2 regions of the Clostridioides sp. LIBA-2809 genome follow, and region 1 is predicted to be linked to the other one. Evidence: riboswitches for the same ligand, from Rfam matches in the RefSeq annotation. Region 1 holds a riboswitch; the other holds the start of a gene.
The links. Region 1 has a riboswitch for thiamine pyrophosphate ahead of thiC (phosphomethylpyrimidine synthase ThiC). Riboswitches for the same ligand answer to the same signal wherever they lie in the genome.
Positions count from the first base shown of each region.

Region 2: linked by a shared signal. The riboswitch ahead of ACTG44_RS10355 (MTH1187 family thiamine-binding protein) and the one ahead of thiC (phosphomethylpyrimidine synthase ThiC) in region 1 are both predicted to bind thiamine pyrophosphate.

Region 1 is NZ_CP197004.1:1,882,078-1,885,514, forward strand. Features, by position in the region: gene recQ (DNA helicase RecQ) at 1-1,545, shown strand, start outside; TPP riboswitch at 1,634-1,745, shown strand; gene thiC (phosphomethylpyrimidine synthase ThiC) at 1,886-3,187, shown strand; gene thiS (sulfur carrier protein ThiS) at 3,232-3,426, shown strand; gene thiF (sulfur carrier protein ThiS adenylyltransferase ThiF) at 3,419-3,437, shown strand, end outside.
Region 2 is NZ_CP197004.1:2,155,389-2,158,825, forward strand. Features, by position in the region: gene ACTG44_RS10345 (ABC transporter substrate-binding protein) at 1-642, opposite strand, end outside; gene ACTG44_RS10350 (ABC transporter permease) at 664-1,434, opposite strand; gene ACTG44_RS10355 (MTH1187 family thiamine-binding protein) at 1,409-1,699, opposite strand; TPP riboswitch at 1,833-1,932, opposite strand; cyclic di-GMP riboswitch class I at 2,375-2,464, shown strand; gene ACTG44_RS10360 (hypothetical protein) at 2,517-2,693, shown strand; gene ACTG44_RS10365 (winged helix-turn-helix transcriptional regulator) at 2,808-3,164, opposite strand.

The DNA of each region.
Region 1 (3,437 bases):
TATCAAGAAATAGGTAGAGCTGGTAGAGATGGAGAAAAAAGTGAATGTGTGCTTTTATTTTCTCCAGGAGATGTACATATACAAAAATATTTAATCGATATTGGAGTTGAGAATCCTGAAAGAAAATTGTTTCAACATAAGAAGCTTCAATATATGATTGACTTGGTTTACAGTAATTCATGTTATAGAAGGACAATATTGAATTACTTTGGAGAAAATTATATAGAAGATTGTAATAATTGTAGTAACTGTTTAGTAGAAGGTGAAATAGTAGATAAGACTATAGATGCTCAAAAAGTCATTTCATGTGTAGCTAGAATGAAAAGAAGTTATGGCGTTACTACTATTGTAGATGTACTTAGAGGTTCTAAAAATAAAAAGATTTTACAACTTGGACTAAACACCTTATCTACATATAATATTATGAGAGATTATTCAAGTGAAGATTTAAAGAACTTTATAAATACATTGGTTTCTCATGGTTTCTTGGATTTGGTTGAGACTTTAGGTAATGGAAATAGAGGAAGTTTTCCAACAATAAGATTGAATGATATGTCTATGAAAGTTTTAAAAGGTCAAGTGAAAGTAGAATTTAAAGAAATTGTGATTACAAAATCATTAGAGGTAGAAGATGAGTTATATAGTGTATTAAGAGAGCTTAGACACTCAATTGCAAGTGAAGAAAGAATAGCTCCATATATGGTATTTGGAGATGGGACACTTAGGGCTATGTCTAGTAGTTATCCAGTTAATAAAGAAGAAATGTTAGATATATCTGGAGTAGGGGAAATTAAGTATCAAAAATATGGTAGAGACTTTGAAACAGCAATTAAAGAATATGTCGAAAAAAATAATATAACTAAACAATATAAAGAAAAAAATGTCGATTTAGAGAGTGTTAATAGTGAATTCTTTGAGGTTAATTCAGATAATGCTCTATATGAAAAACTATTAAGCATTAGAGAAGAATATGCAACAAAAGAAAAATTACCTCCATATATGGTTTTATCCAATAAGGCTTTGAAAGAAATAAGTGGAAGATATCCGCTTGATGAAGAGCAACTGAAAGATATTTCAGGTATAGGTGGGGTAAAAATTGAAAAGTATGGAGCTAGTATTTTAGATGAAGTCAAACAATATGTAAAAGAAAATGATATTAATGTTATTTGGGATAAAAAGGGTAAAAGGAAGCTAATACTAGATGGAGAAAGTAGAAAAAATAATGAAATAGCATTAGATTTATTAAATCAAGGAAAGGATATACAAAGTATTAGTCAAGAAATAGAGGTTTCATTATCAACCATCATTGGATATGTACATGATTATGTAAAGGATGGAAATAGCATAACATTTGAATTAGAATTAGAAAATTTCTATGATGAAGATGAAAAGAAAATGATTTTAGAAGTTTGTGAAAAAGTAGGATATGATAATTTAAATAACATAAAAAGAAAACTTCCAGATTCAATAAAGTATGAAAACATAAGAGCTGTGATGCTTGATTCTTATCTTAAAAATTTAAAAAATAATATTATGCCAGAGTAATTTTTAACATATCCAAAAATAAAATTTGTATTATTGTGTTGAACTAATATTTTTGCTGTGTTATACTGAATTTGTAAAAATAATGAAAAATTAGAGCTAGGGGCGCTAGAATTGGCTAGCTGAGAGATAAAGCCGTAACTTACAAACCCTAATAACCTGATCAAGATAATGCTTGCGAAGGGAAGCTTTTAATATAATTTTGTTACATAAATAGACAAATTATTTAATTTTAGGGAAAATTTGTCTAAGTGTATATATGATTATAAGAGTGCTTTCCAAACAAGGAAAAGCACTTTTTTTATTTTCAAAAACTATAACTTTAATCTTGGAGGATTGTAATATGAATTATACAACACAAATGGATGCTGCTAGAAAAGGCATAATAACTAAAGAAATGGAAATCGTTTCTCAAAAAGAGCAAGTAGATGTGAATGAATTAAGAGAATTAATAGCAAATGGACAAGTTGTTATACCTGCTAATAAAAATCATAAATCTTTAAGTGCAGAAGGTGTAGGTAAAAATTTAAGAACAAAAATAAATGTAAATCTAGGAATTTCAAGAGATTGTAAGGATATAGAAAAAGAACTTGAAAAAGTTAGAGTAGCAATAGACATGAAAGCTGAAGCTATAATGGATTTGAGTAACTATGGTAAAACTAGAGAATTTAGAGAAAAAGTGGTTGAAATGTCACCTGCAATGATAGGTTCAGTACCTATGTACGATGCAGTGGGATATTTAGAGAAAGAATTAAAAGATATAACAGAAGAAGAGTTTTTAAATGTAATAAAACAGCATGCGATTGATGGAGTTGACTTTATTACTATACATGCAGGTCTTACAAGAAATGTTTGCCAAAAGATAAAAAATCATGAAAGATTAACTCATATAGTATCTCGTGGTGGTTCTCTGTTATTTGCATGGATGGAATTGAATAATAAGGAAAATCCTATTTACACTAATTTTGATAAAATATTGGATATATGCGAGGAATACGATGTTACATTGAGTTTAGGAGATGCTTGTAGACCTGGTTGTATAAAAGATTCTACTGATGGTGTTCAAATTCAAGAACTTGTAGTATTAGGTGAACTTACTAAGAGAGCATGGGAAAGAAATGTACAAGTAATGATAGAAGGACCTGGTCACATGGCTATTGATGAGATAGAAGCAAATGTAGTATTAGAAAAGAGATTGTGTCATGGAGCACCTTTTTATGTTCTTGGACCATTAGTTACAGATATAGCACCAGGTTATGACCATATAACAAGTGCAATAGGAGGAGCTTTAGCATGTGCTAAAGGAGTAGACTTTTTATGTTATGTAACTCCAGCAGAACACTTGAGATTACCTAATTTAGATGACATGAAAGAAGGCATAATAGCTGCAAAAATAGCTGCTCATGCAGGAGATATAGCTAAAAATGTTAAAGGTGCTCGTGAATGGGATAATAAGATGAGTAAGGCTAGAGCTGATTTAGACTGGTGTGAGATGTTTAGACTTGCAATAGATCCTGAAAAAGCCAAGAGATATAGAGATGAATCAACTCCTACTCATGAAGATAGCTGTACTATGTGTGGAAAAATGTGTTCAATGAGAACGGTTAAGAAAATATTAAACAATGAGGAGCTTAATTTAATATAATTTATGACTAGAATAAAATAAATTTAAAAAGAGGAGGTGATTTAGTGAAGGTTAATGGGAAGGACATTGAATTTAAAGAAAAATTAACTATAGTAGATTTATTAAATAAATATAATTTAAAAAATGATAGAGTTGTAGTCGAGGTAAATCTAGAAATAATTGAAGAATCTAACTACAGTACATATGTATTAAAAGATGAAGATATTATAGAACTTATTAGCTTTATTGGAGGTGGTTAAAATAAAAATAT
Region 2 (3,437 bases), 270 kb from region 1:
TATAAAGTTTAAATCATAGTCAATTAAACTTGCCTTAACTGCATCCCAACCTTCAAATATCCATGCAAAGTCTACAGTTTTCATAGCTGCAAAGAAATCATCTTGACCAGTATTAACTATTTTTAACTTATTAAAATCAGCTCCATTTTTCTTCATAACTGCTTTAAAAACAGCTTCTTCTGACGGAGAGCCCCAACCACCATAAGTTTTTCCTTCAAAATCCTTAGCTGTAGTTATATTTTTTTCTTTTGGTGATGCAAACCCAGAAGTATTATGTTGTATAACAGCTGCTACAGCTTTTATTGGAAGTGGATCTTCACTAGTTTTTGCATAAGTAACTTGTTCTTGATAACTTATACCAAAGTCCGCTTTACCTGTTGCAACTAAAGTCTCAGCTCCACTTTCAGGTGGTTGAACTATTTCCACATCTAGACCTTCTTCTTTATAGTAACCTTTATCAAGTGCTACATATAATCCAGTATGATTTGTATTTGGTGTCCAATCAAGTACCATAGTCACTTTTTTAGAAGAATCATCTTTAGCACTACTTTTATCCTTATCATTATTTGAAGAACATCCAGTTATTGTTGCTAGTGTAAAAACACTTACTAAACCTAATATTCCTAATTTTTTAAAATTCATAATATCCTCCCTCAAATACATTTAATCTGCTAATCTATGTCTTATAACAATTTTTTTTACTGCTTGTACAACTCCTACAAATATCAAACTAAATATAACTACCAATATAGTAGATGCAAATACTTTATCAAGAGCGTATGCACTTTTTGACCTTAGCATATAAACACCAAGACCTTTAGTTCCACCCAACCACTCTGCAACAGTTGCTGCCATTACAGCATATGTTGCAGATATCTTGAGTCCAGAAAAAAATTTATCCATTGCCATGGGAAATTTAAGATGAATAAATGTATTAATTTTATTTGAATTCATAGTCTTAAATAAATTTAAATAATCTTTATCAATATTCTCAATTCCATCTACAAAACTTATTAATATAGGAAAAAAACAAGTAAGCGTTACCATCAATATTTTTGGCATTGTACCAAAGCCAAACCATATCATAAAAAGTGGAGCTATAATTATTGTAGGTATCATTTGAGTGACCAACATAATAGGATAAAGACATTTTTTTATTATCAACACAAAATCCATCAATACACCAATTATCAATGATATTATAATTGCAACTATAAAACCAAGTATTGCCTCTCCTATAGTAACTACAGCATGCATGGATAAATTTTGATAGTCTTTAAAAAACACATTAAGTATATCTACTGGTGTGGGTAGTATATACTGTGGGACTTTTAAAACTTCTACCACAGATTGCCAAAGAATAAGTATAAACAAAAATGTTGCTATTGGATATATACTATCTTTAACTTTATCTATGATTTCTAAGTTTTTCATCTATAGTTAAGCCCCCAGCTTTTTCATCTACTCTAGCTACTGTTATAACTCTTTCACATCCAAGGTTAAAAGGGATTTTATGTACTTTCTTCAATAATTCAAAAACTTCATCAAAATCACCTTCAACAGTCGTACTCATTGCACCTATTTCACATTTAAGACCACTTTTTTCAATTTCAGCAATACAAGCATCTACTACTTTATACATTTCTTCTTCACCTTTGTAAGGTCTTAGTGGCATTACTGCTATGTCTGCGATTACCATTTAAATCACTCCTTTAAAAATAATTAATACCTACTAGGTATATTTTGTTTTTTATTAAAATTTTTTACTCCTAAAAAGATACTATAATATTTAAATAAAATAAAAGTCTTATCCACAATAGGATAAGACTTATTTTCATCTTTACTGGTCTCCCTACACTGGCATTATCCAAACAGGTTCAAAGGGTCGAGATAAAATCTCCTCTCAGCACATTAGCTCCCCGAAATATATTATATCTTTTCTACTTGATTATACTACACTTATCATATTTTAACAAATTTTTTATTCATATTATATATTTTATCTATTTTAAAATATATAATACCAAAATAATATTTTAATAATACTTTTTACAAAATTATATGCCTACTATACATACTTATCATAATTTATTGGAATTTGATTAAATTTTAAAGTTTATATGTAAAAAATATACTTTTATAATGATTTTTTTTATTTTATTAAACATTTAACTTTGTTCAGTTTTATTTCACTGTCTTAAATTAATTCAATCTAATTTAATAATAAAAATATATTACTCTAATTTGTCTATATAATATAATTATTTTACCTAATTTATTTTTGAAAAATAAATTATTTTTTTTAATTTTTAAATTTTTTAATATGTATATTGAAAAACAAAACGTTTTCCTATATGATTGTAATTGTAGAATAAAACTAAATAGGCAAAACTAGAGAAATTTAGTGACGCAAAGCTATAGGGACTAAGGCTTATAAAACAAGTTATGTCAGCCAGTTGCCAAAAAGATATTTTCTTTTTGTTTTTATGAAAGTTTTTTAGGGGGATAAATGATATATGTTTATAGATAAAAAAGATAGATGTACGCATATACTAACTGCATATATATGCAGTTCATACGATTACTGCAATTTTATAGATACACAATTAAATGACTTTATACTAGAATATGGAGAGAACGTGGTAGAATCTTGTTTGCATCAAGTGATGGTATTGGTAAGCAGATATAATTAAAGAAATTTTATTTTCTAGAAAACCCTTTTTAGTTTTATCTACGTTTTATAATACATTAAAGAACTAATTAAAATAAGCTTTATTATCTATTTTTCATGAAGTAAACAGTTGAGTTTATCTCATATACTGTTTACCCCAATTACATAATTCTAATAATATCGATTCCAATGATTTACCACGTTTAGTAGACAAATATTCAACTTTTGGAGGAATAGTCGGATAAGAAATCCTCTTAATAAGTCCATCTCTTTCAAGATACTTTAATTCTTGTGACAGTATCTTATGACTTATATGAACAACTTCTTTTTTTAATTGACCGTAACGTATTGGCTCTTGTTTTAAAATATGCCATAAAATAATTGCCCTCCATTTACTTCCTATCACAGTCATAATAAAACAAATTGAACAATTAAAATCTTTTTGTCTTTCTTCAATAGTTGGAAATTCTTCAAAATTATTATCTATATTCATTCTAACCCTCCTTTTAAAAGGGTAAATAAATAACTAAAAAATGTATTCCTGTTTAACATACTAATTCGTAATATAATCTTGATTGTAGTATAGAGATTTACATAATAACAATAAAACGCAAAGGCAAGATGTTAATAAAAGTAATTATTTCAGATAATAAACCAGTTGAAGTAAAAATAATTGGAAAAACTGTAATTACATTCTCAACAAACATAGAAGTTGAATCATAGGCTTCTTCTAAGTAACATTCCGAACTTTTTAATTCTAATTAAT